Regions from separate parts of the Pseudomonas sp. B611 genome, predicted to be linked through region 1. Evidence: predicted binding sites of a transcription regulator. Region 1 holds the regulator's gene; each other region holds the start of a gene.
What was found. Region 1 encodes FliA, which starts transcription of late flagellar genes. Its sites were predicted from a motif close to CTAAAGTTTNNNNNNNNNNNGCCGNTAA; they were not measured.

Region 1 (7,862 bases):
CTGAGTACGGCACTTTTGCCTTGCTGGGTGGCGATGAAACCAATCCCGCTGGAAATATCGTTCTCAAACAAATCAGGGGCAACCCCTTGCCTGCGGCGCTTGGCACGTTGGCCTTGGGCGGAACAGCGGCCGCTACAGCGGGAGTCGCCTGTGGTGGTCTTTGCGGTGCCGGGGCAGTTGCGTCGACTGTTGGGGCCAGTGCGCTGGCGGGCCTGGTTGGACTGCTTTGGCCGTCCAGCCTGGGTGACAGCAGCTTGTACACCGATGAGCAGCTCGATTCGTTGAAGCAAGGCCGCACGCGAATTCGGTTGCATATAGAGCAACAAGCCGACGGCACTTTGAAAGGGTATGGGTACAACACCCAGCAACGCCCCGACTGGGAAATGATTCCGGTCGTGCAATTCAAGGCGCGTGGCGCTGAGCAAGTGGCCGATTTCGGCGACGGGGTGACCCTGATCTGGACGCCAGCGGTCGATCCGTCCACCACTTCGGGCATTCCACCCCTGGAGGGCAGGCCGCAAGCCCCGAAAATCTGGATTTACCCGCCGACCGAACAGGCGGATAACCTCATCGTCAACCCGATACATCCGCCTGAGTACAAGGATTTCATTCTTGTGTTCCCGGCGGGGTCGGGGGTGAGGCCGTTGTATGTTGTGATGAATGTGCGTCGTCAGCCGGGGGTTGTGACGGGGCGAGGGGGTGATGTGGCGGAGATTTGGTTGGCGGGGGCTGGGGAGGGGGCGGGTGCGCCGATACCCCGCCAGATTGCTGATCTTCTACGTGGGGAAAAGTTTAGTGGTTTTGATGCTTTCAGAAGGTCTTTTTGGAGCGCGATAGCCAATGACGTTGACTTAAGAAACCAATTTAGTTCTCGCAACCGTCTTCGTATGACAAAAGGTTTAGCGCCGATTGCACCGAAAGGCGAGCATGTTGGAAAACGGAGTGCATTTGAACTGCATCATGTAGACCTAATCAAGGATGGCGGTGCCGTTTACGATGTAGATAATCTTCGAGCGGTTACGCCAATACGTCACATTGATATACACAGAGGTGATGAATGATGAAATCTAAAACTGCGCTTATCGACTACACAGAGCAGGAGTTCATAGCCCTGATTCACTCCATCGAGAATGCTGAAGGTGATGAGGAGGTAGGCGAGTTGTTAGAGCACTTCAATAATCTAGTGCCACATCCAGCAGGTAGCGACTTGCTCTTTTATCCTGAGACGGGTGCTGATGACTCTCCGGGTGGGGTGATTCGGACGATCAAGGACTACTGCTCATCCAAAGGGTTGGCGAGTTTTAAAGATGCCTAACCCGAATTGATGCTGTCCGCGTCCGTAGGTGTTTGAAGTGGAACTATCCAAAAGTCATTTGTGCGAGTACACAGAAAGCGAATTTGTTGAATCCATAAATCAAATACTGCTGGTCAACAAGGTCGGAACTGATGCGGCTCTGGGAGAGCTACTTGAAAGGTTCAGGCAACTCGCTGGTCATCCTGACGGCACCGACCTGATTTTTTACCCTGAGCCTGGGGCGGATAGCTCGCCAGAGGGCGTCGCACAAGCTGTGAAGGCATGGCGCGCCGCTCAGGGTTTGCCAGGATTTAAAGAAGACTGACCCAGAATCGACTCGGTTAATTGTGGGAGCGGGCTTGCCCGCGAAAGCGCAGTGTCAGGCAATGCATGTGCAGGCTGATCCACCGCCATCGCGGGCAAGCCCGCTCCCACAGGTAGATGGGGTTTCACCGCGATCTGCCCTTTGAAGCAAAAGTTGGAAGGCTTCTTGCAATACCGCCTCCAGGACGCCTTCTGGCGTCAAAACTTTGCTTCAAGGGACACGAGGAATACCGGTGGTAGATCGCTCTCAAATGTTCAGCACGGCCCGTGGCACCCTGACTGACCTGTCGCGGGGCAATCTGGGTGTGCCGTTGTTGTTGCTGGTGATGCTGGCAATGATGATGTTGCCGATGCCGCCGTTCCTTTTGGACGTGTTCTTCACTTTCAACATTGCCCTGTCCGTCGTGGTGCTGCTGGTCTGCGTGTACGCCCTGCGGCCGTTGGACTTTGCGGTGTTCCCCACGATTCTGCTGGTGGCGACCCTGCTGCGGCTGGCGTTGAACGTAGCCTCTACACGTGTGGTAATGCTGCACGGCCAGGACGGCCACGCCGCCGCCGGTAAGGTGATCCAGGCCTTCGGTGAGGTGGTGATCGGCGGTAACTACGTGGTCGGTATCGTGGTGTTCGCGATCCTCATGATCATCAACTTCGTCGTGGTGACCAAGGGCGCCGGGCGGATTTCCGAGGTGAGCGCACGGTTTACCCTCGACGCCATGCCCGGCAAGCAGATGGCCATCGACGCCGACCTCAACGCCGGCCTGATCGACCAGAACCAAGCCAAGACGCGTCGTCTGGAGGTTGCCCAGGAGGCCGAGTTCTACGGCTCCATGGACGGTGCCAGCAAGTTCGTGCGCGGTGACGCCATCGCCGGCCTGCTGATCCTGTTCATCAACCTGATCGGCGGCATGGCGGTCGGTATCTTCCAGCACGGCATGACCTTCGGCGATGCCGGTCGCGTGTATGCCTTGCTGACCATCGGTGACGGTTTAGTGGCGCAATTGCCATCACTGTTGTTATCTACAGCAGCGGCGATCATGGTGACCCGTGCTTCGGGCTCCGAAGACATGGGCAAGCAGATCAGCCGGCAGATGTTTGCCTCGCCCAAGGCCCTGGCCGTGGCGGCGGGGATCATGGCGATCATGGGCATCGTGCCGGGTATGCCTCATGTGTCGTTCTTGAGCATGGCGGCCTTGGCGGGCGGCGCGGCGTACCTGTTCTGGAAGAAGCAAAACGCGGTCAAAGTCCAGGCCCTGCAAGAAGTCGCCCGTCAGCAAGAGCAGCTGCCGTCCCCGGCTCGGGCCTCGGAAACCAAGGAGCTTGGCTGGGACGACGTCACGCCGATCGACATGATCGGCCTGGAAGTCGGCTACCGCCTGATTCCGCTGGTGGACCGCAACCAGGGCGGCCAGTTGCTCGCGCGGATCAAGGGCGTGCGCAAGAAGCTGTCCCAGGACCTGGGTTTCCTGATGCCCACCGTGCATATCCGCGACAACCTCGACCTGGCCCCAAGCGCCTACCGCCTGACCCTGATGGGGGTGATCCTCGCCGAAGCCGAGATCTACCCAGACCGCGAGCTGGCGATCAACCCCGGCCAGGTCTTCGGCACCCTCAATGGCATCACCGCCAAAGATCCGGCTTTTGGCCTGGAAGCGGTGTGGATCGAAATCAGCCAGCGCAGCCAGGCCCAGTCCCTCGGTTACACCGTGGTAGACGCCAGCACCGTGGTCGCCACGCACCTTAACCAGATCCTCTACAAGCACTCCCACGAGCTGATCGGCCACGAGGAAGTCCAGCAATTGATGGGCCTGCTGGCCAAAGCCTCGCCAAAACTCGCCGAAGAACTGGTGCCGGGCGTGCTGTCGCTGTCGCAGTTGCTCAAGGTGTTGCAGGCGCTGTTGTCCGAACAAGTGCCGGTGCGCGACATCCGCAGCATTGCCGAGGCCATCGCCAACAATGCCGCCAAGAGTCAAGATACTGCCGCATTGGTGGCGGCGGTGCGGGTCGGATTGTCCCGCGCCATCGTGCAAAGCATTGTAGGCACTGAGTCTGAGCTGCCTGTGATCACCTTGGAACCAAGGTTGGAACAAATATTGCTCAATAGTATCCAGAAGGCAGGACAAGGCCAGGAAGAGGGCGTTCTGCTGGAGCCAAGCATGGCTGAAAAACTGCAGCGTTCGTTGATCGACGCCGCACAGCGCCAGGAAATGCAGGGCCATCCAGTGATTCTGCTGGTGGCAGGCCCCGTCCGGGCGATGCTGTCGCGGTTTGGACGCCTGGCAGTTCCGAATTTGCACGTTTTGGCTTATCAGGAAATTCCTGACAACAAGCAAGTGACTATCGTCGCGACAGTAGGGCCCAACGGCTGAGGTAGTGGGTTATGCAAGTGAAGCGTTTTTTCGCCGCCGATATGCGTCAGGCCATGAAACTGGTGCGTGATGAGCTGGGCGCCGACGCCGCGATTATCGGTAACCGTCGTATTGCCGGCGGTGTCGAGCTGACGGCTGCCCTGGATTACACCCCTCAGGCGTTGGCCCCGCGCGTGCCGAACATGGAACTCGAAGACGAGCTGCGCAAGACCGCCTCGCGCATCGTCTCGGCCCAGGCTGAGCTGAGCATGCGTGGCGACAGCGATGCCACCACCAATCGCCAGTTGTTCGCCGGCCTGCCGCTGACTGCTGCCGAGCCGCTGGTCGAGCCGACGTTGACCGAACCGCCACGTCCCGCAGCGCCAGCCCCGGCCGCCGCGGTTGACCAGCGCGTGTTCGACTCGATGCGCTTTGAGCTAAACGGCCTGCGTGAGCTGCTGGAAGTGCAGCTGGGCTCCCTGGCGTGGACGCAGCTGCAAGGCAGCAAGCCGGCCCAGGCCAACCTCTGGCGTCGCCTGCAACGCATCGGCCTGTCCGGCCCGTTGTCCCGCGACCTGCTGGCGCTGACCACCGAAATCGAAGAACCCCGCCAGGCCTGGCGCATGCTGCTGGCGCACCTGGCGCGGATGATCGTCACCCCGGAAATCGAACCCCTGGAAGAGGGCGGTGTGATCGCCATGGTCGGCCCTGCCGGCATGGGCAAGACCACCACCCTGGCCAAGCTGGCGGCGCGTTATGTGCTCAAGTACGGCGCGCAGAATATCGCGCTGGTGAGCATGGACAGCTACCGCATCGGTGCCCAGGAGCAGCTCAAGACCCTGGGGCGCATCCTCAATGTGTCGGTGACCCACGTCGACCCGGGCCAGTCCCTGGCCAACGCCCTCGATCCGCTGCTGCGCAAGCGCGTGGTGCTGATCGATACGGCCGGCCTGCAAGCCAGCGACCCGGCCTTGCGCATGCAACTGGAAAGCCTGGCCGGGCGTGGCATCAAATCGAAAAATTACCTGGTGCTTGCAACCACCAGCCAGAAACAGGTTCTTACCGCTGCGTATCACAGCTACAAGCGTTGCGGGCTGGCCGGCTGCATCCTGACTAAACTGGATGAGACGGCGAGCCTGGGCGAAGTGTTGAGCCTGGCTATCAGCCATGAACTGCCGGTCGCCTACCTGACCGACGGGCCGCGGATTCCAGATGATTTGCATCTGCCGCGCCGTCATCAGTTGGTCAGCCGGGCAGTCAGCGTACAAATGCAAGAAGAGCCTAGCGAGGAAGCGATGGCCGATATGTTCGCTGACCTCTATCACAACCCGGCAAAGCGGGTGGGTTGAGGCAGTACGAACACCGTGAAATGTACCTACATCGATGGTCTGCAAGCGATTCACGCGGCCAAGCCATGTAGCCTGCGTCTAAGCAAGACAAGGTAAAGAAATAAAATGGGCAGCATGCATCCCGTACAGGTGATCGCGGTGACCGGCGGCAAAGGTGGCGTCGGGAAAACTAACGTGTCAGTGAATTTGTCCCTGGCCCTGGCAGAGCTTGGCCGTCGCGTCATGCTGCTGGATGCTGACCTGGGGCTGGCGAACGTCGACGTTCTGCTGGGGCTGACGCCCAAACATACCCTTGCCGATGTGATCGAGGGCCGCTGTGAGCTGCGCGACGTGCTGCTGCAGGGGCCTGGCGGGATCCGCATCGTGCCGGCGGCCTCGGGCACCCAGAGCATGGTGCACCTGAGCCCGGCGCAACATGCCGGCCTGATCCAGGCATTCAGCGATATCGGCGACAACCTCGACGTGCTGGTGATCGACACCGCCGCCGGGATCGGCGAGTCCGTGGTCAGCTTTGTGCGCGCCGCGCAGGAAGTCTTGCTGGTGGTCTGCGATGAACCCACCTCGATCACCGACGCCTACGCCCTGATCAAACTGCTCAACCGTGACTACGGCATGAACCGATTCCGTGTCCTGGCCAACATGGCCCAGAGCCCGCAAGAAGGTCGCAACCTGTTCGCCAAGTTGACCAAGGTCACGGATCGCTTCCTCGATGTCGCCTTACAATACGTCGGCGCAGTTCCCTATGATGAGTGTGTGCGCAAGGCCGTGCAAAAGCAGCGTGCGGTCTATGAAGCGTTCCCTCGTTCGAAGTGCGCACTGGCGTTCAAGGCTATTGCCCAGAAGGTCGATACCTGGCCGTTGCCCGCCAACCCGCGGGGGCATCTGGAGTTTTTCGTCGAGCGATTGGTGCATCAGACGAGCGCAGGACCGGTGCTATGACAGCCAGCGGCTACAACCTTTACAAGAAGTCGGCACGTGACAGCCAAGGCGAATTGATCGAGCGCTATGCGCCACTGGTCAAGCGCATCGCTTATCACTTGTTGGCGCGTTTGCCCGCGAGTGTGCAGGTTGAAGACTTGATCCAGGCCGGCATGATCGGCCTGCTCGAAGTCTCGACCAAATACGATGCGAGCAAGGGTGCGAGTTTCGAGACGTATGCGGGTATCCGCATCCGGGGTGCGATGCTCGATGAAGTGCGTAAAGGGGATTGGGCGCCGCGTTCGGTACACCGCAATACACGCATGGTCAGTGACGCAATTCGTGCAATTGAAGCAAAAACCGGTCGCGACGCTAAAGATCACGAAGTTGCGGCCGAACTCCAATTGAGTCTCGACGATTACTACGGGATTTTGAACGATACCTTGGGCAGCCGCCTGTTCAGTTTCGACGACCTGCTACAGGACGGCGAACACGAGGGGCTGCATGAGGACGGCGCAAGTGCACATCTTGAGCCGTCGCGTGACCTGGAAGACGAACGTTTCCAGGGCGCGTTGGCGGACGCGATTGCCAATTTGCCGGAGCGTGAGCGACTGGTGTTGGCGCTGTACTACGACGAAGAGCTGAACCTCAAGGAAATCGGTGAGGTCCTGGGGGTCAGCGAGTCGCGTGTCAGCCAGCTGCATAGCCAGTGCGCAGCCCGCTTGCGGGGGCGATTGGGAGAGTGGCGCGCGCGCTGACAGGCGGTGTGGGGACACTGCAGACGAACCCGTGAAGGCCTCAGGCTTTTGCGGGTTTGCACCGTGGTGCCCTGGGCAGTCCTTTTTGTGTAACGCCTGTTGATTGAAATGGCGCGTCCAGGTGCTGGGCGCGTTTAAGACTGCTTGGAGGTCGAATTGGACAAGAACATGAAAATCCTCATCGTTGATGACTTCTCAACGATGCGGCGGATCATTAAAAACCTGTTGCGTGACCTTGGGTTCACAAACACGGTCGAGGCGGATGACGGCATTACGGCGATTCCGATCCTCAACAGCGGGAGCATCGACTTTCTGGTAACTGACTGGAACATGCCGGGCATGACCGGTATCGACCTGCTGCGCCACGTGCGTGCGGACGAAAAATTGCGCAGCTTGCCGGTGTTGATGGTGACCGCCGAAGCCAAGCGTGAACAGATCATCGAAGCCGCCCAGGCCGGGGTCAACGGTTACGTGGTCAAGCCTTTCACGGCATTGGCGCTGAAAGAGAAGATCGAGAAAATTTTCGAACGCATCCACGGCTAATGCCATCGCGGGGGAGCTATGGAGCATAAAGAAATATCACAGGGAGACTTCGAGTCGACCCTGAAGAAGCATGCTCACCAGTTGGTCGACAGCCTTGAAAAAGGCCAGTTCGGCGACGCGGTGCAGTTGATCCATGAGCTCAACCAGACCCGTGACCGCGGCCTGTACCAGGAAGTGGGCAAGCTCACACGCGAGCTGCACAGTGCGATTGTCAATTTCCAGATTGACCCGCACATGCCCCAGGCCGAAGAAATCTCGCAGATCACCGATGCCACCGAACGCCTGTCCTATGTGGTCAGGCTGACTGAGGCGGCGGCCAACCGGACCATGG
Region 2 (7,862 bases), 340 kb from region 1:
AGCGGCAACCACGGTGATGATTCGGTTCTCGCTGCCCCTGCCGGCCCGGCACCAGTGCCAAAAGCCTGCGCGATTGACGAGCCGGATTGCGAAGCTTGCCAATAAGCTGAGCCGGTGAGCGCTGAGAGGCGCTCACTCGAAACCCCCGACAAACCCCCTGGGTTTGCCGGGGGTTTTCTTTTATGGGCATGACACAGACCTCTTTGATCGTTCCCACGCTCTGCGTGGGAATGCTCCCTGTGACGCTCTGCGTCACCATTGCGCAAGGCTGAGTGTCGCGCTGCTTGGCGAGACGCGGAGCGTCCCAAGAGGCGTTCCCACGCAGAGCGTGGGAACGATCATACACCCACAAAAAAGCCCCTCATGTGAGGGGCTTTTTGTTGAGCGCTACCGCATCAGGTCATCTGGATGATGGTCTGCATGATGGTGCTCTGGGTGGAGATGGTCTTGGCGTTCGCCTGGTAGTTGCTCTGGGCCTTGATCAGGTCCACCAGCTCGTTGGTCAGGTTGACGTTGGAGTTCTCCAGGGAGCCGGCCACGATCGAACCCAGGGTGCCAGCTTGTGGGGAGTCGTAGCCCGGCTGACCCGACGCGAACGTCTCTCTCCAGGTGGTGCCGCCGGCAGGTTGCAGGCCCTGTTCGTTGTTGAAGCTGGCCAGGGAGATCTGGCCGATGGCCTTGCTCTGCTGGTTGCTGAAGGTGGCGAACAGCACGCCGTTACCGTCGATTTTCAGGCCGGTGATCTGGCCGGTGGCGTAGCCATCGGTGACCGGCGGGTTACGGTAGGTGGCCGAGTTGTATTGGGTGACATTGGACATGTTGATCGCAATGCCGTCTTTGTTCGCCGTCGCGTCATTGGCCTTCCATACGCCGTCGGTCACCGTACCTGGCACCCAATCCTTGATGGTCAAGGTCGTGCCAGCCACACCGCCGGTCACGATGCTCTTGAGGTTACCGGCACCGTCGAAGGTCAACGTCGAAGGCACAGGCGCTTTCATGTTCGGATCAGTGCCGGTCGGCGGCGAACCGTCAGGGTTGCGGCCATCGATCAAGGTGTACGACTGCCATTCGTTGGCGTCGGTTTTCACCACGTACTGCACCATCGGGTGGGCGTTGCCCTGGGAGTCGTACAGCGTGGTGCTGTAGGACGTGGTGAAGGTATCGGTCTTCAGTGGATCAAACGGCTTCTTGCTCTGATCGATGACCGGCTCCGAGGAGTTCAGGTTGCTGCTGGAATCCACTTTGGTGGACGCCTTCGGCGGCAGGTTTGCCAGGTTCAGCTGCAGATCGACCAGGCCACCCTTGGTGATCTTGCCATTTTCATCAGCCGCATAACCTTGCAGGCGCGAGGTGCCGGTGTTGTTGGTGATGTAGCCGTCTTTGTCGGCACGGAAGGCGCCGCTACGGGTGTATTCCAGCGAACCGTCACTGGCCTTCTGCACGAAGAAACCACCACCCTGGATGGCCATGTCCAGGATGCCACCGCTGGCGTTCACTTCACCCTGGGTGAACTGCTGGGACACTGCCGCCAGGTTCACACCGTTGCCGATGGTGTTCTGGCCGGTGCCGAGTTTGGACGCGGCGTAGATGTCCGCGAATTCCGCACGGGACGATTTGAAGCCGGTGGTCGCGACGTTGGCGATGTTGTTGCCGGTCACGTCCAGTTGTTTGTTGGCCGCATAGAGGCCGCTAAGGCCGATGTTAAAAGACATGTTTCTCTCCCTCTGCCGTATTTAGCCGGCTCTATGTACCGATAGTCTGAATTTGCGACAGCTTGACGCTGCCCATGCCGCCTGCAAGGTTGAGCAGCATTTCGCCGCCGGTCTTGCTCAAGGTCACGCTGGTAACCGTGGCCGGCAGCGAAGTTGCCAGGACGACCGCGTCGCCCTTGTCATTCTTGGTGGTGGCGGTAAAGGTGTAAGTGCCAGCTGCGGCGACCTCACCCTTGTCATTCTTGCCATCCCAGATAAAGTCGGCCGATCCGGCGCTCTGCGCGCCCATTTCGACGGTGCGCACCACATTGCCGTCTTTGTCGGTGATCTTCACCGAGACGTTGCCCACCGCCGACGTGACGGCGACCGAACCGGTCATGCTCTTGCTGGTATCCACCAGGGCCTTGTCGGTCTGGGTGATGATCGAACGCCCCACCAGCGACGACGCTTGCAACGCTTGCGACGAGCTGAAGTTGCTGGAGATCGCATTCACCGAGTCGTTCAGGGTGTTGATGCCTTCCAGGCTGCTGAATTGCGCCAGCTGGGCGACGAACGCGCCGTTGTCCTGGGGCGACAGCGGGTTCTGGTTCTTCAACTGGGTGACCAGCAGTTGCAGGAACGCATCCTTGCCCAGGGACTGGTTGCCCGTGGCAGCAGTGGCAGTGCTCGCAACGTTGTTCGTGGCGGTCTTGACCTTGGTGTTGAAAAGGTCCTGGACTGCCGTGTTGGTAGTGGTATCAACAATGGCCATTATTTGGCGCCCCTTATCACTGACCCAGGGTCAGGACCTTCTGCATCATGGCTTTGGCGGTGTTCATCATTTCCGCATTGGTCTGGAACGAGCGACTGGCAGAAATCATGTCAGCCATTTCCTCGACCACGTTGACGTTGGGGTAGTAGACGTAACCCTTTTCGTTCGCGGCGGGGTGGTTAGGCTCGTAGCGGGCTTCCAGGTTGCTCTGGTCTTCAACCACACCCAGCACCTGCACGCCGGAACCGGCATTGCCCTGGTCCTGGAACAGCGAATCGCTGCCACCGCTCTGGCCGCCCTGGAACATGGTGGCGAACACCGGGTGACGGGCGCGGTAGGTCTGGTCAATGCTCGACGACACGGTCTCGGCGTTGGCGATGTTACTGGCGACGGTGTTCAGACGCGTGGTCTGGGCGCTCATGCCACTACCGGCAATATTGAAAACACTGGACAGGGACATGGCTTACTCTCCACGCAGGGCTGACATCAGCCCTTTGAATTTGCTGTTGAGCAGGGTAAAGCTGGCCTGGAAGTTCACCGAGTTCTCGGCATAGGCCGATTGCTCCAGCTGGGCGTCAACGGTGTTCTGGTCGATCGACGGCTGCATCGGCGTGCGATACAGCAGCGACTCGTCCCCACTGCTCAGGCCTTGCGCTTCGATATGACGGTTGTTGGTCATGTTCAAGGCGAAGGTGCCGTTCTTGGTCTTGTCCTGCTGTGCGGCGAGCACGGCGGAGAAGTCCAGGTCCCGAGCCTTGTAGTTCGGGGTATCGGCGTTGGCAATGTTGTTGGCCAGGACTTCGGCACGCTGGGCGCGGAAGCCCAGGGCTTGTTCGTGGATACCGAGCGCTTTATCGAAGCTGATGCTCATGGCGGAAACCTTTAGGCTGACCTGCTGTTCGTTAGCAGGGTTATAGCAAGGTGTGTGCCAGTTTACGCAGAGCCTGTATTTAAAGGGTTTGAGGGCAGATTGCCGATGGCAATGCCAGAAAAGCGGCAAGCCGTTTCCGCGTGGCGCCAGTAAAGCGGCAATCCGGGTTGCCGCTATTGTCAGGATTGCCGCATAACAAATGTGGGAGCGGGCTTGCTCGCGAATGCGGTATGTCAGTCATAGATGAGTCGACTGATCCACCGCATTCGCGAGCAAGCCCGCTCCCACATTTTTTACCGCGTACGACTTACTTGGCCTGATAGATGATGCCCGGGCTGCACTGCACCATCTGGTAATGATCCGGCAAACCGTTCAGCGCTTCGGAAGCACCGAGGAACAGATAGCCACCACGCTTGAGCGTGCCGTGAATGCGCAACAGGATGTCTTTCTTCACCTCGGCCGAGAAGTAGATCAGCACGTTGCGGCAGAACACCATGTCGAACTTGCCCAGGCTGGCGTAGCTGTCGAGCAGGTTGAACGAGCGAAACTCCACGCGGCTCTTGATCGGCGCCTTGACCGCCCAACGCCCTGCCCCTTTCGGGTCAAAGTAACGTTGCAGGCGCTCCTGGGACAAACCCCGGCCCAAGGCCAGGCTGTCGTACTCGCCGGTCTTGCAGTTGGTGAGCATGGTGCCGGACAGGTCGGTGGCAACAATCTGCGCACCCGCCTTCAGTTGGCCCATGTTGGTCCGCTCGAACTCGTCGATGGACATCGAGATCGAATACGGTTCCTGCCCCGAGGAGCAGGCCGCCGACCAGATGCGCAAGCGTTGGCCCGGGCTGGCCTTGATGGCTTCCGGCAGCACTTTGCTCTTGAGCACTTCAAACGGATAGGTGTCACGAAACCACAGGGTTTCGTTGGTGGTCATGGCATCGACCACCATTTCCTTGAGCCCGCTGCGCGGCTGCCCCTGAATACGCTGAACCAGCTCGCCCAACGACTTGATGCCCTGCTGTTCCATCAACTTGTTGAGACGGCTGGATACCAGGTACTGCTTGTTTTCACCGAGCAATATGCCACAGGCTTTTTCCAGGAAGACCCGGAACTGTTCGAAATCCAAATTACCCGTAGACAATGATACCGCCTCTTAAATCGTGTGACCGCCAGGGGAAATCCCCTAGCCGTGATCTGCTGCCTTGATCCGGTCGACAACCCGGTTTGCCAGGTCATCCGGGCGGAATTTGGCCAGGAAGTCATCGGCACCGACCTTCTTGACCATCGCCTGGTTGAATACGCCCGACAACGAAGTATGCAGGATGATATGCAATTTTTGCATGCGTGGATCGTTGCGTATCTCGGCCGTGAGGGTGTACCCGTCCATTTCCGGCATCTCGATGTCGGAAATCATCATCAAGAATTCTTCTTCCGGTTTCTTGCCTTCATCCACCAATTTGCGCAGGTAGTCCAACGCCTGGCGCCCATCATTGAGTGCCACCACGTCTACACCGACGGTCTGCAGGCAACGGGTCACCTGCTTGCGCGCCACCGAGGAGTCGTCCACCGTCAGCACCCGCAGCGAGATCGCCTTGTGCGCCGTCTCGGCATCGACCACACCGACGGAAATCGCTTCCGAGGTGGGCGCCACTTCGGCGAGGATCTTCTCCACGTCGATGATTTCCACCAACTGGTTGTCCACCCGCGTCACCGCCGTGAGGTAGTGATCGCGGCCGGTGCCCTTGGGTGGCGGATGGATCTCTTCCCAGTTCATGTTGACGATGCGCTCCACCGAGCGCACCAGGAAACCCTGGGTCTTGGTGTTGTACTCGGTGATGATCACGAAAGGGTTTTCGCGGTCCTGCAAACCTGCCGAGCCCGTGGCCAGGGACAGGTCAAGGATCGGAATGGTCGCGCCACGGATGTTGGCCACGCCACACACCACCGGGCTGGACTTGGGCATGATCGTCAGCTTGGGGCACTGCAGCACTTCCCGCACCTTGAACACGTTGATGCCGTACAGCTGTTTGCCATCCAGGCGAAAAAGCAACAACTCCAGGCGATTCTGCCCTACCAGCTGTGTGCGCTGGTTTACTGAATCCATTACTCCTGCCATGCCTTGACTCCCACGCTAAAACCTTTGGCCATACCTATAAGGGCAGTGACGCGCACCCAACACTAAACGGCACGAGCTTTGCTATTTATTGGTCATGGATATTAAAACGACAGTTTCCCGACACCTTGACCTGACACGGTATTGCCGCTTGTTTTGCGTACCGCTGGCGCTGCTTGCCTTGGGCTTGGGCACCACGGCCCGCGCGGACAACGTCACCTTGCCTGATCTACTTATCGGCGTCACCCAAGGGTTTCTTGAGTTCACTGTAGAAGATTATCTGGCGACCACCCAGACGCCCGGGCGTTATGAAATCCAGGTCAACCAACTCGACCCGCGCCTGCGTATGCCAATGTGCGACAAGGAATTGACAGCCACCCTGGAAAGCCCCGCCCAGCCGATTGGCCGCGTGACCGTGAAAGTACGCTGCGAGGGCGCTGCGCCGTGGACGGTGTTCGTGCCGGCGCAGGTCAAGCTGTTCCGCGACGTGGTGGTGGTGGCGCGGCCGCTGAAGCGCACCGGCATCATCGGTTACGACGATGTTGTGTTGCGTGAGCGTGATATCAGCCTGATCAACCAGGGCTATCTCACCTCGGTCGATCAGGCAGTCGGGCAAAAATTGACCCGACCAGTGGTCACCGACCAGGTCATTACCCTGGTACACCTGGAACAGGCCGAGGTCATTCGCAAGGGTGACCAGGTGGTTATTTCCGCCAGCAGCGGTGCCTTGCAGGTAAAAATGCCGGGGGAAGCGCTGTCCAATGGCGGCATGAGTGAACAGATCAGGGTCAAGAACCTCAATTCCAACCGCGTGATCAAGGCACGGGTGACCGCACCCGGCCAGGTCGAGGTGGCTTTATAGAGAACTGGTATCAGGCGCCAGCTTTTCCTACACTGTGTACCAGACGTGTGCGCATGCAGGTTTATTGTCAATCGAGCCTAAAGTTTGTCCGGGTATGGCCGAAAACATGGCAAGCGTCCAAATACCCAGAGGTTTTTTTATCATGGTCATCGATTTCAGTCGTTTAAATAATTCCCAGGCATTGCCCGGCTCTACGCGCACCACCGGTGCCAAGGACAGCGTAGAAGCCAAGTCCCAGCCACTGCCCGCCAAGGCAGAACAGGCCGGCGCCAGCCAAAGCGGGGAATCCGTACACCTGAGCAATGAGGCTCAACAGTTGCAGAAGGTCACTGACTCGCTGCGCGATCAACCGGTTGTCAACAGTGCCCGTGTGGCCGAGTTGAAACAGGCAATCGCCGATGGCAGCTACAAAGTCGACAGCAACCGTGTAGCCAGCAAGCTGCTCAACTTCGAAGCCGAGCGCTAGGCAAAGGCCTGCGCCGGGCTTTTGGACGCTTAAAACCCAAGGCCAGCCATGCACCACGACGAAACCCTGCTTCAACTGATCATTGATGATCTGGCACCGACGCAACAATTGCTCGAGCTGCTCAAAGAAGAATCCCTGGCCCTCTACGGCCGGGATATGCGCCTGCTGGAAGAAATCCTCGCGCGCAAACAGTCGCTCATCGTGCTCCTTGAACAGCATGGCAAGAAGCGCAGCCAGATCCTGGCCAGCCTCGGCCTGCCAACCGATCACGACGGCCTCGCCCAACTGGCCAGCCATTCCTCCGTCGGCGACGAGTTACTGGCGCAGAGCCAGGTACTCAATGAGCTGCTCAGCCAGTGCCAGGAAGCCAACCTGCTCAACGGTCAGTCGATCCAGCTGCAGCAAGCCACGACCGCCAACCAGTTGCGTATACTCCATGGCGGCGAGCCACCGGCCCTGTATAACGCCCAAGGCTCCACCTCACGCCTGGTCAAACCAGGCACCCGCAGCCAAGCCTGACGCCGGTTTACAGCGCGCCCTATCCAAGGCGCGCTACATGCTGGCAAAATGCCGGTTCTTGCGTGTAGTCGTATTTTGTCTGGAGATGGAAGAACCGTGTTCAACGCCCTTAATGCGGAAGATACACCGCAGCCACCCAAGGTACTCACTACACCTCTGGAAATTGTCGGCACCCTGCGGATGCTGCAAGAAAGCCACGACCCGCTGATCATTACCTTCCACGAACGCAGCCAGCGCTTCCAAAGCTACCTGGTGGACGTTGACCGGGACAGCAAGACCCTGGCACTGGATGAAATGATCCCGCGCGATGGCGAGCGCTTCCTGGAAAGCGGCGAACCGTTTCGTATCGAAGGCTTCCACGAAGGCGTGCGCGTCGCGTGGGAAAGCAACGGCACCTACAGCGTCAGCGAAAAAGACGGCCACCGTATCTACACCGGCAGCATGCCGGACGAGGTGGTCTACCATCAGCGCCGCAATGCCTTCCGCGCCGCGCTGAAACTGGCGCAACTGGTGAACATCGAGCTGGGCGGCGAGAAACTCAAGGCGCCGGTCAGCGGCAAGCTGCTGGACATCT
Region 3 (7,862 bases), on a different contig from region 1:
TTACTGGGTTGAATGGCGACGCCGATCGACTGTGGGAGCGGGCTTGTGTGGGAGCGGGCTTGCTCGCGAAAGCGGTGGGTCAGTCAATGAATTTATATCTGATTCACCGCTTTCGCGAGCAAGCCCGCTCCCACAGGTTTTGACCGCGTCAGACCTTTAATCCGCCTGGGCGGCTTGAAATGTAGCTTGAACCTGCGGCTCCCGCCGAATCATCCGCTTCATCTTCGCCTCAAACGCCCACGTCAGGCTCACCGCCGCACACGCCAGCCCCAGCGCCAGGCCCCACCACACCCCGGTCGGCCCCCAGCCCAGGGTGAACGCCATCAGCCACGCCGCTGGCGCGCCGATCAGCCAATAACAACCCAGGCCCACCAGGAACGTGGTCTTGGCGTCCTTCAGCCCACGGATACAACCCATGGCGATGGTCTGCACACCGTCGAACAACTCAAACCACGCGGCCACGGCCAACAGGCTGACGGCCAGCACGATCACGTCGTGGAACGCCGGGTCATTGTGGTCAAGGAACAGCCCGATCAGCGGGTCGGACAACAGCCAGAACACGGCGGCAAACCCGAGCATCACCGTTGCCCCAAAGCCGATGCCGACCCGGCCGGCCAGGCGTGCTTGCAGCAACTGCCCGGCGCCGTAGTGCTGGCCGATGCGCATGGTCACCGCGTAGGACATCCCCGCCGGCACCATGAACGCCACCGAGACAATCTGCAGGGCGATCTGATGCGCCGCCAACTGCGTGCTGCCCATGGTGCCCATGCACAGCGCCGCGAAGGCGAACAACCCGACCTCTACCGCATAGGTGCCGCCAATCGGCAGGCCCAGGCGCCATAGCTCGCGCAGGTAGGTGGTGTTGAGGCGCAGCAGGCCAGTGCCCAGCGGGTAAGCGGCATAGGCACGGTTGCTGCGGATGTACCACATCAGCGCCAGGGCCATGCCGTTGGCGACGATGGCCGTGACCAGGCCGATGCCCATCAAGCCCAGTTTTGGCAGGCCGAACATGCCCTCGATCAAGGCATGGTTGAGCAGGTAGTTGATGACCGTGCCGCACAGGCTGATGACCATCACCGGCGTGGCTTTGCCGATGGCACTGGTGAAGCCGCGCAAGGCCATGAAACTCAGGTAGCCGGGCAGGGCGAAGGGCAGGATCGTGAGGAATTGCCCCGCCGCCTGCACGTTGGTTTCGGTCTGGCCAAACATCAGCAGCACCGGCTTGAGGTTCCACAGCAGCAACGCCGCCGCCAGGGCCATCAGCATGGCGAGCCACAGCCCGGCCTGGGTCAGGCGGGTGGCGCCTTCGATATCGCCCGCGCCGTGACGAATCGCCACCAGGGTGCCCACGGCGGCAATCACACCGATGCAGAAAATCGCCACGAACGAATAGCTGGCCGCCCCCAGGCCGCCGCCGGCCAGGGCTTCGGGGCTCAGGCGAGCCATCATCAGGGTGTCGGTCAACACCATCAGCATGTGCGCCAACTGTGAGGCAATCAACGGCCCCGACAGCCGCAGAATGGCCCAGAGTTCGGTACGTGCTGGATGCTGCATGATCATCACGCTCAAATAGTCAGAGGGTTGTGGAAGGGTTGATTCTCGGCGCTCTCGGCCGATTGCACAAAGGGATAAAAGCGATGGTTCACATGATAAAAACTCATGCCTGATCTATTCTGGTAGGGTTTCGCTATCCTGCTGTCGGAGCGTTCCTCATGTCCCGTCGTCTTCCTCCTCTTTACGCCCTGCGGGCCTTTGAAGCCGCGTCTCGGCATAACTCCTTCACCCGTGCGGCGGAAGAACTGTCTATTACGCAAAGTGCGGTGAGCCGGCATATCCGCACCCTTGAGGATCACTTCGCCTGTCGCCTTTTCCAGCGCAGTGGCCGCACCTTGCAGCTCACTGAAGCCGCGCGCCTGTTATTGCCCGGCGTGCGCGAGGGGTTTGCGGCACTGGAGCGCGCCTGCCATACCTTGAACGCCGAAGATGACATCCTGCGCATGAAGGCGCCTTCCACCCTGACCATGCGCTGGTTGCTGGCGCGGCTCAGTCGTTTCCGCGCCTTGCAGCCGGGCAACGAAGTGCAATTGACCAGCGCGTGGATGAACGTGGATGAGGTGGATTTCAACCAGGAGCCCTTCGACTGTGCGGTGTTGTTGAGCTACGGGCATTTCCCGGCGGATTGGGACGCGTGCTACCTGTACCCGGAGCTGTTGATCCCGGTCGGCGCCCCCAACTTGCTGGACGACGGGCCGTGGGACGCTGCACGCCTGGCGACGGCCGAGCTGTTGCATCCCACGCCCGACCGCCGCGACTGGCGCAGTTGGCTGGAGCGTATGGGCTTGTCGTCGCAGGTATCGCTCAAGGGCGGGCAGGTGTTCGACACCCTTGAACTGGGCATGATCGCCGCCGCGCGAGGCTACGGCGTGTCCATGGGGGATTTGTTGATGGTGGCCGAAGATGTGGCCCAGGGGCGCTTGAGCCTACCGTGGCCCACCGCCGTGGCCAGTGGGGAAAGTTACTACCTGGTGTGGCCGAAAACCCGCCCCGGCGGTGAGCGGCTGCGGCGCTTGGCGGACTTCCTGCAAAGCGAGGTCAAGGCCATGGAATTGCCCGAGGTCGAGCGCCTGTGAGCATGCGTGCAATACCGTTCGTGCAATCGTTTGCGCGATAACCCTGTGAATCGCTCAAGTATTGCCCGCGCACGCCGAAGTAGGTGTGTTGGAACCATCGTGCCCCAACGCTTCCCACTAGATAAATTGCCGAGCAGCGCTATGAGATCAGGATGATCCTGGCCTCGGCCAGGAGCTGTCATGTCTCAACCTCGCGCCCGGATTGCCTCCCAGCTAGGCCTCGCGCTCGCCGTGATTCTGGCTGTCGTCATCAGCGGCAGTACCGTGTTTGCCTTGCGTTCCCTCGACTCCGCCAACCTCGACACCCGCGAGGAGCACCTGGCCAGCGAAGCGCGCCTGCTCGCCGACCAACTCAATACCTTCCACAGCACCTTGCGCGAAAGCACCCAGCGTTTGAGCGGGCTGTTTGAAAAGCGCTTCGGCGCCGGTTTGAGTGTGCGTGCCGACCAGCCAGTCACCGTGGCCGGCGTACAGACCCCGAGCCTGTTCCTGGGCAGCGACCTGTTGAACAACGATTTCGCCGAAGTCGATGAGTTCAAGGACACCTCGGGCGGCGTGGCCACAGTGTTTGTGCGCAATGGTGAGGACTTTATCCGCATCAGCACTTCCCTGACCAAACAGGATGGCAGCCGCGCCATCGGCACTGTGCTGGATCACCAGCATCCGGCCTATCAACGCCTGCTGGCCGGGCAGAACTACGTCGGTCGTGCGGTGTTGTTCGAACGTTCCTACATGACCCAGTACACGCCGGTACGCGACGGCGCAGGCAAAGTCATTGCCGTGCTGTTTGTGGGCTTTGATTACACCGACGCGCAGAACGCCCAGTTCGACAACCTCAAGCGCTTCCGCATCGGCCAGACCGGTTCCCTGGCCTTGCTCGATGAGCAGAAGAAGTGGCTGGTGCCACCGGCGGGCGTGCAGGCGTTGGACCAGGCGATCCCGGTAGTGCTCGATCTGGCGAAAAAGCCGGGTGCCGGGCGATTCTGGAGCGACAAGAACGAAGACTTCTACAGCGTCGCGGTGCCGTTCGAGGGCGGCCCGTGGTCGGTGGTGGCAAGCATGCCGAAGGCTGAGATCCGTGCCGTCACCTGGGCCGTGGGGATTCGCCTGGTGATCGGCAGCGTACTGGCGATGTTGCTGGCGGTCGGTGCGGCTGTCTGGCTGTTGCGCAGCAAATTGCAGCCATTGAGCGACCTGGTGCGCCAGGCCGAGGCCTTGGGTGCCGGCGATTTGAGCGCGCGCTTGAACGTGTCCAGCCATGACGAAATCGGCCAACTGGCGCGTAGCTTCAACCAGATGGGTGAAGCGTTGTCGACCATGGTTTCGCATATCCGCAAGGCATCCGAAGAGGTCAACAGCCGGGCGCAGGCGTTGTCCGGGTTGTCTGGCGGTGCCTATGAAGGCATGGAGCAGCAGTCGGGCGAGATCACCAGCATGGCCGGCGCCGTGGAAGAGTTCAGCGCCACCTCGCTGAACATTGCCGACAACATGGGCAATACCGAGCGCCTCGCCCAGGAAAACGCCCAGCAGACGCGCATCGGTCGCAACTCGATGCAGGAGGCCTCGTCGTCCCTGGAACATATCGCCACCGCGCTGAACAGCACGGCCACGGTGATCAACACCCTCGGCCAGCGTTCCCAGGAGATCGGCGGAATTGTCGGAACGATTACCGCCATCGCCGACCAGACCAACCTGCTGGCACTCAACGCCGCCATCGAAGCCGCCCGCGCCGGTGAGCAGGGCCGTGGGTTTGCCGTGGTCGCCGATGAGGTGCGCAACCTGGCGTCGCGCACCCGCCAGGCCACCGACGAAATTTCCGGGATGATCCAGAGCATCCAGCAGGAAACCGGCAACGCCATCACCACCATGGAACACGGCAATGTGCTGATGCAGGAAGGCCTGTCGCGCAACGCCGACGTGGCCTCGGCCCTGGCCCGCATCGACGAGCAAAGCCGCTCGGCGGGGCAGCAGTTTGCCGCGATTACCACGGCAACCCAGGAGCAGAGCAGCACGGCGACGTTGCTCAGCAGCAACTTGCAGAGCATTGCGCTGGCCAACAGCGAGCAGCGTGAAGTGGTGTCGAACCTGGCGATTACGGCCAGGGAGTTGGAGACGTTGGCGGCTGGCTTGCGCCAAGAGGTCGACCGCTTCCGTTGACGCTAAACAAGGCGTGCCCGGCTCCTCGGAACCGGGGCTTGCCTAGGGTTTTTTCAGCGCACCGGCCAAGCGCACCATTGCGGTTTCGATTTCATGGGCGTTCAAGGACGAGTAGCCCAACAGCCAGCCCTGCTTTTTTCCGTCGCCAGCATATAACCGGCTGAGGCCGGGCAACTGCACACCGGCACTGGCGGCTTGGCGAATGGTGGTTTCTTCTGGCCAGCCTTCGTGCAGCAAACAGGGGATTTGCAGCCCGCCCGGCGGGCGACAGGCTGTCACCACACCGTGCAGATGCTTGCCGATAGCCTCCAACATGATCGTTTGGCGTGCGCCGTAGAGTTTGCGCATGGCCCGTACGTGGGCGTTGTAATGCCCGTCCTCCATAAAGCGCGCCAGCGTCAGTTGCAGGATCTGCGGCGTGTGGCCGTCCATCATGCTGCGGGCGTAGGTGAAGGCTTTGACCAGTTCGGCTGGCAGCACCATGTAGCCCATGCGCAGGCCGGGGTAGAGGGTCTTGCTGAAGGTGCCGATGTAAAGCGTGCGCCGGTACTTGTCCAGGCCCTGCACGCAGGCGGTGGGTTTGCCTTGGTAGTGAAACTCGCTGTCATAGTCGTCCTCGATGATCCACTTGCCTTGTGCCGCTGCCCAGTTGATCAACTCAAGACGACGTTCCAGGGTCAATGTGGCGCCGGTCGGGTATTGGTGGGAGGGCGTCACATACACGCAGGGGGCGCCGCTGCGGTCGGCGTGCAGCAGGTCGGTGCGTATGCCCTGTTCATCCACATCGATCGGCACCACCCTGGCCTCGGCGGTTTCAAACGCTTTTTTGGCGCCGAAGTAGCCTGGGTTTTCCAACAGGATCGGCTTGCCGACGTCCACCAGCAGCTGTGCGCAAAGGAACAGCGCCTGGCGCGTGCTGCTCAGCACCAGGACCTGGTCCGGCGAGCACTTGGCACCACGTTCAAGGTTCAAGTAGGTGGCGATGGCTTTGCGCAACGGCTCTGCCCCTTGCGGGTCGCCGTGCAACAGCACGTTGCTGCGATGGTCCTTCATCACCTGGCGTTGCAGGCGCTCCCAGACGGCTGTCGGAAACGTCCGGGTTTCCGGCAGGCCGGTGGCAAACGCCTTGATGACCTGTTGATCGTTCACGCCACCGCTGTCGAGGATCATTTGCCCGCGCTGGCTCAAGCCGGCACCGTCTGCCACCTGGCTGCTTTTGGCTTCCTTGGCCTTGATGCGTCGGCGTGAGGCGCCGCGCAATTCTGCGCCGATGGCATCGCACACATAACTGCCAGAGCCTGCGCGCCGCACGATGAAACCATCGCGGTGTAACTGCACGTAGGCGTTTTCCACCGTGTCGCGGGCAAGCCCCAGTGATTTCGCCAATACCCGCGTCGCCGGCAGTTTCAATCCGGGCGCCAGTGCGCCGTCGAGGATCAGCGCCCGCAATGCGCGCTGAATTCGCTGATGCAGGTCCAGCAGGCGGAATTCAGCATCATTGAGCCGCATTTGCAGCGTTTCCAGCTCGAATGTTTTTGCCATGCGGTCTGCTCATCCTTGATGAATTGGCCGGTAGAGGCAGGCCAGTCTCTCCGTAGACTTTAACGCTTGCCGCTATCACCTATCCACCGCAAGGAGCAAAGCCCCATGTCCTCTTCGCTATCGTCGCCGCTGCGCTGGCGCGACCTGTTCCACCCGGTGATTGCCGGGCTCATTTCGGTGCTCGTCAATTATGGCGGCACCTTTATCCTGGTGTTCCAGGCGGCCAGGGTTGCGGGGCTCAGCCCTGAGCTGACGGCATCGTGGGTGTGGTCGGTGTCGATTGGCGTTGGCGTCACCGGGTTGTATCTGAGTTGGGCAAACCGCCAGCCGATCATCACCGCGTGGTCGACACCCGCCGCGGCGTTTCTGGTGGTTGCGTTGTCCACGACGCCCTACGCCGAGGCGGTCGGTGCGTACATGCTGTCAGCTGCCGCCTTTGTGTTGCTGGGGTTGTCGGGCTGTTTCGAAAAACTCATCCGCTTGATTCCGCCCGGCATCGCCGCCGCGCTGCTCGCCGGTATCTTGCTGCCGTTCGGGGTCGGCGCGTTTGCGGGCATGAGCCTCGACCCAGTGTTGGTCGGGTTGCTGATTTCCGCTTACATCCTGCTCAAGCGGTTTACCGCACGTTATGCCGTCGTAGGCATTTTGGTGCTGGGGCTGGCGTTTTTGTTAACGCAGGCGCGTGTGGATCTTTCGGGGCTATCGCTGCAATTGGCGGCGCCGGTGTTCACCCAGCCGGAGTTCTCGCTCAATGCGCTGCTCAGCGTGGCACTGCCGTTGTTTCTGATCACACTGACGGGGCAGTACATGCCGGGCATGCTGGTGCTGCGCAACGATGGCTTCAAGATCAGCGCCAACCCGATCCTCACGGTGACGGGGCTGGGCTCACTGTTAATGGCGCCTTTTGGCTCCCACGCGTTCAACGTGGCGGCCATCACTGCCGCCATCTGTACCGGCAAGGAAGCCTCGCAGGACCCATCCAAGCGCTGGATCGCGGGGGTTGCCGCAGGTGTGTTCTACATCCTCATCGGAGTCTTCGGGGTGACGCTGGCCGCGGTGTTCATGGCGTTCCCGGCCACCTTCATTACGACGCTGGCCGGGCTGGCCCTGCTCGGTACCATCGGCGCCAGCCTGGCCAGCGCCATGGCTGATGCCAAATCCCGTGAAGCATCGCTGATCACCTTTCTGGCGTGCGCCGCCAACATCACCCTGTTGGGCATAGGCGGGGCGTTTTGGGGGCTGTTGATCGGGCTGGCAGCGTATGTCCTGCTCAATGGCCGCCTGCCAAGGAGAAAGGCGGCAGCAGACGTTTCGATCAAGGGCTCCACGCGATAAGGCTCGCCTATCAGTGATCAGCCTGGCTGCACGCTGCTGGCCGGTATTGCAGGGCTTCGGCAATGTGTTGGCGACCGATAGTCTGCACGCGCTCCAGGTCCGCCAGGGTGCGCGCGACTTTCAGCAGCCGGTGCGCGGCGCGCAGGGACAGGGTCAGCCGCTCGCACGCGCTTTCCAGCCATGCTTCATCTGGCTTGG
Region 4 (7,862 bases), on a different contig from region 1:
CGTGGGAATGCTAACCGTGACGCTCTGCGTCACAGCAAAGCGCGGGACGCGGAGCGTCCCAAGAGGCGTTCCCACGCGGAGCGTGGGAACGATCAGGTCCGTCAGGGCTTGCGGGTCTCATGCATCCGCGCCAACTGCCGCTCCAGCATCGACGGATACGGCTCCATCAACCGCTCCACACAGCTCGCGCCTTCAGGGCTGGCAATCGGGCGGATACGCGCGCGCTGGCGGATCAATGTGTCTTCACTGATCTTGCGCTCCACCAGCAGCAAGTTGCGGCTGTGTTGCGACAAGGCCAGGGCATCCTGTGCGCTCTCGGTGAGCAGCAGGTCGATCTGGCTCATGCCAAACAGGTCGTCGCTCACCGTCAGGCCCAGTTGCAGTTGCAGGGTGATGCCGCTGTCCGCCACTTCGATCTGCAGGGCATGGCCCAGGGCGCGCAGCAGCTCGCCGCAGCAGATGGCGTTGGTCAGGTAGTCTTCGCCGCTGTCTTCGCTGTGGAACAGCATCAGCGTGCTGCCGTCGTTCAGGGTGTGCAGTTCGCTCTGGTACAGCGAGGCGGCCTGGTCGAGGCAGTCGCGGTAGCGTTCCAGCAGTTCCGTCAGGCGGGTGCGGGGCAGGCGGCGCAGTTGATCCTGGGAGCCCAGTTGCACGGCCAGGACCGCACTGTGCTGGGGCTCGGCGTTCTTAACCGGGGCAGGCGTTGGCGCGACAGCCGGGCTGTTGGACGCGGTATCGCGCAGGTCGGCGAACGGGTCTTCGTCGTCCAACTCGTCTTCATCGGCCTGGATCGCCTTGCGGGTGGCAGGCTTGAGGCCGGCGACCGGTGGGGCTTCATCAAAGCCCGGCTCACCCACGTCGAACTCGGGCTCGTCGTCGTATTCCGGCTCGGGCTCAGGCGCGCGCACGGTCGGCTCCGGGGCGAAGCTGGCGTGCAGTTGGCGGGCGAGGTCGCCGATTTCATCCTGACGGTCGGTGGCCGGGGTGTGTTCGTCGATGTCCCGCAGCCAGATGCGCAGTTGCATCAGCGGCGTGGAGATATGCCGACCCAGGCGCAGGCTCAGGGCCAACGCCAGGGCCAGCAGGATCGCGCTGAGGATGCCCATGCTTTGCAGGCTGATGGTCATCGGCTGCTGGAATTGCTGCATGTCCAGGCTGATGCGCAGTTGGCCGGCCTTCACGTCCTGGAACGTGATGTTGCTCTGGTACAACCCTTCGGCTTCGCCCAGCAGGCCATTCTTCGGGCGCTGCCCGGCTTCGGCCATGATCCGGTTGTCCACGCTGTAGATGGCGGCGTGGGCCACCAGCGGGTTCTTGGTCAGGTTGTTGAGCAGCACGTTGAGGCTGAGGATGTCATTGGACACCAACAGCTCGGTCGCCGACGTGGCGGTTTGCGTGGTCAAGCTCTCGCCCAGGGCGTCGGCCTGTTCGTGCATGGCCTGCTTGAACTGCAAACCCATCACGCAGGCGTAGATCACCAGGGCCAGGGCGACCAGGATCACGTTATGGCTGGCGATGCGTAATGCGATCGGTACACGGCGGTGGCGCAGTGCCCGGAAGATCAGCAGGAAGAAGTTATCGGTTTTTACTGGCGTGGGCCGGTTCACTTGCGCTCGGCTCTTGGTCCGTGAAGTTGACGCGCAGTATAGCGACAGGCCCCATAGCGTCAAAGCGCTGGCTGTGCCCGATGGTCACTGAAAGTGGGTAGAATGCGGTTTTTTTCCAGCCTGGGGGTGCGCCTTGCGCGAAATTGTCCTGATAAACATCACTGGTGAAGATCGCCCGGGTCTGACGGCGGCGATTACCGGCGTTCTGGCCCAGGGTGGTGTGAACATTCTCGACATCGGCCAGGCGGTGATCCACGACACGCTGTCGTTCGGCATCCTCGTTGAGATCCCGAGTACTGAACAGGCGTCTTCGGTGCTCAAGGACATCCTGTTTACGGCGTACAAGCTTGATCAACAGGTGCGTTTCACGCCGGTGTCCGAAGCCGATTACCAGCATTGGGTCGCCGGTCAGGGCAAGAAACGCCACATCGTGACGCTGCTGACCCGCAAGGTCACGGCTGAGCAGTTGCAGCGCGTCAGCTCGATTACCGCGCAATACGGCTTGAATATCGACCACATTGACCGTCTGTCGGGTCGTATGCCGCTGGACACCCCGGCCGACAAGGGCAAGGGTTGCATCGAGTTCTCCGTGCGCGGCGAGCCGGCCGATCCGCAAGCCCTGCGCGCTGAGTTTCTCAGCGTGGCCCAGGAGCTGAATGTCGATATCGCCTTCCAGGAAGACTCGCTGTTCCGCCGCAACCGTCGCCTGGCGGTGTTCGACATGGACTCCACGCTGATCGAAGCGGAAGTCATCGACGAGTTGGCCAAGGCTGCCGGTGTGGGCGAGCAAGTCTCCGAGATCACCGAGCGCGCCATGGCCGGTGAGCTGGATTTCCGGGCGAGCTTCAAGGAGCGCCTGGCGCTGCTTAAAGGGCTGGATGTCAGTGTGCTGGACTCCATCGGCGCCTCCCTGCGCCTGACCGAAGGCGCCGAAACCCTGTTCGCCGAGCTCAAGCGCCTGGGCTACAAGACCGCGATCCTGTCGGGCGGCTTCACTTACTTCGCCAAGCAATTGCAGGCCAAGTTGGGCATCGACTATGTGTTCGCCAACGAGCTGGAAGTGGTGGATGGCAAGGTGACTGGCGTGGCGGTCGAGCCGATTGTCGACGCGCAGCGCAAGGCGGACCTGCTGAAGGAACTGGCGCACAAGGAAGGTTTGCGTCTGGAGCAGACTATCGCTGTCGGCGACGGTGCGAATGACCTGCCGATGCTGGCGATTGCCGGGTTGGGTGTGGCGTTCCGTGCCAAGCCGCTGGTGAAGCAGTCGGCGAAGCAGGCGATTTCGACCTTGGGGTTGGATGGGGTGTTGTATCTGCTGGGCTTCCGGGATCGCGACGGTCAGCTGTAAGCCTCACGATGATCATTCCCACGCTCCGCGTGGGAATGCATCCTGTGACGCTCCGCGTCACGCCTCTAAAAGCTGACGCAGAGCGTCAAGGGCTGCGTTCCCACGCAGAGCGTGGGAACGATCAGTGCGTCAGGCTTTTGGCAGTGCCATACCCTGGCCCATCTGCACCGGCGTGCCGGCTGCCAGCTCTTCAGCCCACTTCACCTGATCCGGCCCGAACAGCACGATTGCAGTCGAACCCAGTTTGAAGCGGCCCAGCTCAGCGCCTTTCTCCAAGTGAATCGGCGCACGCGCGGCCTCATCGTAGCGGAAGGTTTTCAGCTCACGCTTCGGCGGTGTCACCAAGCCAGCCCACACGGTTTCAATCGACGCCACAATCATCGCGCCCACCAATACCACGGCCATCGGGCCGCGTTCGGTGTCGAAAATGCAGGCAACTCGCTCGTTACGCGCAAACAGCTCCGGTACGTTTTCGGCGGTGGTCTGGTTGACCGAGAAGATGCGCCCCGGGATGTAGATCATCTCGCGCAGGGTGCCGGCCAGCGGCATGTGCACGCGGTGGTAGTCCTTCGGCGACAGGTACACCGTTGCAAAATCACCGCCCATGAACGGCGCCGCCACGGCGGAATCACCGCCCAGCAGTTCCAGCACGCTGAAGCTGTGGCCTTTGGCCTGGAACACGCGACCATGTTCGATCGGGCCAAGCTGGCTGACCGCGCCATCGGCGGGGCTCAAGATCGCGCCTGGAGTTTGGTCCAGCGGGCGAGCGCCGTCTTTCAGCGCGCGGGTGAAGAACGCGTTGAAGTGCTCGTAGGCGGTCACGTCTTCAACCAGGGCCTGGGACATGTCCACTTGATAGCGCTTGGCGAACCAGCTGGTGAAGGCGTTCTTGAACCAGCGCACGCGGCACTCGGCAATGCAGCCGGCCAAGCGCGACAGCAGGTGGTGCGGCAGCAAGTACTGGCTGAGGATAAACAACTGCTTTTTCATTTACTGTCCTTAAACCTTAAATCTCAACGGGGGTGTCGGGGTGGTTGCCCCATTCGCCCCAGGAACCGGCATAACCTTTGACTCGCGGATAACCGAGCGCCTTGGCCACCAGGTAGGTGAAGCCAGAGCGGTGGTGAGTCTGGCAGTGGGTGATGATTTCTTTGTCGCGGGTCAGCCCGAGGTCTTCGAGGATCTGCGGCATGTCGCGGCGGATGCGCAGGTTGCGCGCAGGGTCCATGCCGGCGGTCCATTCGAAGTTCACGGCGCCGGGGATGTGCCCACCTTTGGCGGCGAGGACTTTCTCGCCGGAATACTCCAGCGGGCCGCGTGCGTCCCAGATGCCCAGGTCGGCAGCACCGAGGCGGCTTTGCAGGTACTCGCGGGTGGCGGTGGGGCCGTCGTGCAAGGTGAGGCTGACCGGGCCGCCGACGGCTGCGGGCACGTCGGTGCTGACCGGGTGCTGGCCTTCCAGCCAGGCCAGCAGGCCGCCGTCGAGGTAGTGGTATTTCTGATGGCCGATCACGTCGAGCATCCAGATGAAACGCCCGGCCCAGCCGCCGCCTTCGTCGTCGTAGACCACGTAGGTCGCGTCCGGGGTGTGGCCCAGTTCGCCGAAAAGTTTTTCCAGGTCGGCCTTGTGGGGCAGCAGGCCCGGTGCAGGCGGCTGGCCCAATTGGGTGCGCTTGGGGTCAACGAAATGCGCGCCGGGGATATGCCCCTGGGCGTAGCGGGCAGCGCTGGTGAGGTCCACCAGAATCAGGTGTTCGGCATCAAGGCGAGCTTGCAGGTCGCTGGATTCGATCACCAGCGGCAAGCCAGAGAAGTCAGGCATGTGAGGTCTCCTGGGCACAAATGTTGGCGATAAAGGACCGCGATTGTAGCGCAAGCATCAGGCGCTGCGGTTGGTAAAGCAGTGCAGGGCCTTCTCGATGCATTGGGCGGTTTTGCCGAAGGCTTGCACGGTGGTTTCCGAGAACGGCCCGCCGCCCTGGTCGGCCACCATCAGCATCACCACCTTGCCGTTGCAGCTCAGGGAGCGCAGCAGCAGGTGTTCGCCGGTGAACAGACGGCGCAGGATCGGCGGTAGCAAGGCCGAGAACTGCGCGTGGTTGTCCGGGGTGAGGCGCACCTGCGCGGACTTTTCCAGCAGGCGTTGCAGCAGGGTGCTGTTGGTCACGTCCAGGCTGAGGTTGGCGGCGTCTTTCGGCAAACCGTCGGCCTGATGCACACGCAAGGTGCTTTGGGCACGGTCGGTCATCAGCAGCATGACCCGCTGCATGCCACTGGCCACCAGGGCTTCCTTGGCGCAGGTGGTCAGATGCATGGCGTTGGCAAAACGGCTTGGCTCCACCAGCAACTCGGTGCAGCGTTTGCGCCATACGGCCAGGGATTCGGCGGTAGGTGGCGACGCGGGCAGCAGGCCGCGATGGATTTTCTGCACGTGCCATGGCCAGATCAGCGACAGCGCTGGGTGCCATAAATCAGGCATCAGCGTGGTGCGGGCGCTGGTCACGGCTTGCTGGTGCACTTGCTGCTGCACATCGCCCAGCGGCTGTTGCAGGTACAGCGCGGTGAGGTATTGCCAGCGCTCGGTGTGCGGGCAGGTCCAGGACTCCTGGGCCGACATCGCCAGGCCGTTGGCCAGCAGTACGGTGTTGGCCGGCTGGTTCAGCCAGCGCCGCAGGTTGGGTTCGGCGTCGAGCAATTGCTGTTGGCGCAGGGCGTCGTCTTCGCGGGCGATGTGCAGCGCCTTGACCAGCAAACGCTGCTCCTTGAGCAGCAGGTTGTAGCCCTGGGAGACCCAGATCGGCAGGTGCCAGGCTTCGGTCAAGCCCAGGCACAGGTCCAGCAGGCGTACGCCGAACAATTCCTGCTCGACCTGGCGCGCCGGCTGGCCTTTGTGGATCACCCGCAGTTCCCATTCTTCGAGGAGCTTGGGGTAGGCGACCGCCATCGGCCACAGCGGTGACAGAAACAGCAGACTGCCCCAGTGAATGTCCTGCCACAAACGCGCCAGGCGGCTGGCGAACAAACCGTTGGCCTGTTGCGAGGCGTGCTGGCTGACCAGCAGCAATTGGCGCAAGGCCACGGGGATCTCATGGGCCGGCACCGACGGCAAGCGCGCCAGCAGCTCTTCGGCGCGTTTCAGGCCGAGGCGGTTGAGCGCCACTTCGAGGTTTTCCGCAGGCTCCGTGAAACTGCCGTGGGTATGGCTGTTGGCCTCGCGCATCACGCTGAGCACCAGCGCCGGGCTGTTCTGCATCAGCTCGGCAATATCTCGCAACGAACTGCGGCTATCACGGATGCCTTTGCACACGCGCTCGTGGCTGGCCTGGGGGACAGGCAGCAGCACATCGTCCAGGCGCTTGATCCAAGCGGCGAGGGTAGTGGGTTTTGCAGTTGGGACTGTCGTTTCATTAGCCATGATTGGGGCGCGATCATCACTTGCGGTCAACACGCCCGGATCGGGCCGAACTGGCTTTTCGCCTTAACGGGCTATAGTCTGGCGCAGTTTTGCCGATAAGTAGAACAAGAGTTTTGCAGTTCCTCCAAATATGTCCATGAACCCGACGGCGCAAGTACAGATCCCCTATGGCTAAAATTATCGGCATCATCGTCGTCTTCGCAAGCGTGCTCGGCGGGTACGTCCTGTCCCACGGTAAAATTGCCGCGCTGATCCAGCCTTTCGAGGTGTTGATTATCGGTGGTGCGGCGTTGGGCGCGTTCCTGCAAGCGAACCCCGGCTACATGACCATGCACGTGATCAAAAAGTCGCTGGGCATGTTCGGTTCGCGCTTCACCCACACCTTCTACCTGGAAGTGCTGGGGCTGGTGTACGAGATCCTCAACAAGAGCCGCCGCGAAGGCATGATGGCCATCGAGGCCGATATCGAAGACGCTGCCGCCAGCCCGATTTTCGCCAAGTACCCGGCCGTGCTCAAAGATGAGCGCATGACCGCCTACATCTGCGATTACCTGCGCATCATGTCTTCCGGCAACATGGCCCCCCATGAGCTGGAAGGCCTGTTCGACATGGAATTGTTCAGCCTCAAGGAAGAGCTGGAGCACCCGTCCCACGCCGTGACCGGCATCGCCGACGGCATGCCCGGCTTTGGTATCGTCGCGGCGGTACTCGGTATCGTGGTGACCATGGCTTCCTTGGGCGAAGGCGACCAGGCGGCCATCGGCATGCACGTAGGTGCGGCACTGGTCGGTACCTTCTTCGGTATTCTCGCGGCCTACGGTTTCTTTGGCCCGCTGGCCACCTCCCTGGCTCACGACGCCAAGGAAGAAATCAACCTGTACGAATCGATCAAGGCCAGCCTGGTAGCGTCCGCTTCCGGCATGCCGCCATCGCTGGCGGTGGAATTCGGTCGCAAGGTGCTGTACCCGAAACATCGCCCAAGCTTCGCCGAGCTGGAACAAGCGGTTCGCGGTCGCTAAGCCATGGAAAACAACCAGCCGATAATCATCAAGCGCGTCAAGCGCTTCGCTGCGGGGCACCATGGCGGTGCCTGGAAAATCGCCTTCGCCGACTTTGCGACGGCGATGATGGCGTTCTTCCTGGTGCTGTGGCTGATGTCCACCGCCACGCCGGAACAAAAGATCGCCATCGCCGGTTACTTCAAGGACCCGATTGGCTTCTCGGAAAGCGGCACGCCCTTCGTCATCGACCTCGGCGGTTCGCCGCAGTTGGCGCCGGAGCGCACCATCAACCCCGAGATCAAGACCGAGTCGCCGCAGGAAAATATCCCGATCGAGCGCGATACCGTCGAAGCCATGGCCGAGCAGGTCGAGCAGGAACGCCTGGAGCTGTTGCTGCAAGAGTTGCAGACCAAGGTGGATGAGAACCCGCAGTTGCTGAAGTTCAAGGATCAGATTTCGTTTGAAATCACCCCGGACGGCCTGCGCATCCA

Region 2: flgM (flagellar biosynthesis anti-sigma factor FlgM) is a predicted target of FliA. The motif match lies at 6,381-6,408, and genes of this name have one in related genera.
Region 3: ACZRMO_RS06600 (methyl-accepting chemotaxis protein) is a predicted target of FliA. The motif match lies at 2,684-2,711, and genes of this name have one in related genera.
Region 4: motA (flagellar motor stator protein MotA) is a predicted target of FliA. The motif match lies at 6,442-6,469, and genes of this name have one in related genera.

What each region holds. Positions count from the first base shown of each region.
Region 1 is NZ_JBUZST010000005.1:53,430-61,291, reverse strand. It holds gene ACZRMO_RS13010 (S-type pyocin domain-containing protein) at 1-1,061, shown strand, start outside; gene ACZRMO_RS13005 (bacteriocin immunity protein) at 1,061-1,315, shown strand; gene ACZRMO_RS13000 (bacteriocin immunity protein) at 1,353-1,619, shown strand; gene flhA (flagellar biosynthesis protein FlhA) at 1,870-3,984, shown strand; gene flhF (flagellar biosynthesis protein FlhF) at 3,996-5,312, shown strand; gene fleN (flagellar synthesis regulator FleN) at 5,418-6,251, shown strand; gene fliA (RNA polymerase sigma factor FliA) at 6,248-6,988, shown strand; gene ACZRMO_RS12975 (chemotaxis response regulator CheY) at 7,157-7,531, shown strand; gene ACZRMO_RS12970 (protein phosphatase CheZ) at 7,550-7,862, shown strand, end outside.
Region 2 is NZ_JBUZST010000005.1:398,102-405,963, forward strand. It holds gene ACZRMO_RS14545 (ribonucleoside-diphosphate reductase subunit alpha) at 1-105, shown strand, start outside; gene flgE (flagellar hook protein FlgE) at 396-1,712, opposite strand; gene flgD (flagellar hook assembly protein FlgD) at 1,744-2,463, opposite strand; gene flgC (flagellar basal body rod protein FlgC) at 2,480-2,923, opposite strand; gene flgB (flagellar basal body rod protein FlgB) at 2,927-3,334, opposite strand; gene cheR (protein-glutamate O-methyltransferase CheR) at 3,642-4,469, opposite strand; gene ACZRMO_RS14575 (chemotaxis protein CheV) at 4,512-5,444, opposite strand; gene flgA (flagellar basal body P-ring formation chaperone FlgA) at 5,539-6,303, shown strand; gene flgM (flagellar biosynthesis anti-sigma factor FlgM) at 6,446-6,769, shown strand; gene ACZRMO_RS14590 (flagella synthesis protein FlgN) at 6,818-7,288, shown strand; gene ACZRMO_RS14595 (flagellar brake protein) at 7,385-7,862, shown strand, end outside.
Region 3 is NZ_JBUZST010000002.1:346,634-354,495, forward strand. It holds gene ACZRMO_RS06585 (putative bifunctional diguanylate cyclase/phosphodiesterase) at 1-12, shown strand, start outside; gene ACZRMO_RS06590 (NorM family multidrug efflux MATE transporter) at 157-1,560, opposite strand; gene ACZRMO_RS06595 (LysR substrate-binding domain-containing protein) at 1,713-2,630, shown strand; gene ACZRMO_RS06600 (methyl-accepting chemotaxis protein) at 2,811-4,787, shown strand; gene pdxR (MocR-like pyridoxine biosynthesis transcription factor PdxR) at 4,830-6,329, opposite strand; gene ACZRMO_RS06610 (benzoate/H(+) symporter BenE family transporter) at 6,435-7,664, shown strand; gene ACZRMO_RS06615 (YifB family Mg chelatase-like AAA ATPase) at 7,675-7,862, opposite strand, start outside.
Region 4 is NZ_JBUZST010000004.1:208,383-216,244, reverse strand. It holds gene ACZRMO_RS11730 (AhpA/YtjB family protein) at 102-1,607, opposite strand; gene serB (phosphoserine phosphatase SerB) at 1,741-2,955, shown strand; gene asd (archaetidylserine decarboxylase) at 3,085-3,945, opposite strand; gene ACZRMO_RS11715 (rhodanese-like domain-containing protein) at 3,962-4,777, opposite strand; gene ACZRMO_RS11710 (HDOD domain-containing protein) at 4,835-6,370, opposite strand; gene motA (flagellar motor stator protein MotA) at 6,538-7,389, shown strand; gene motB (flagellar motor protein MotB) at 7,393-7,862, shown strand, end outside.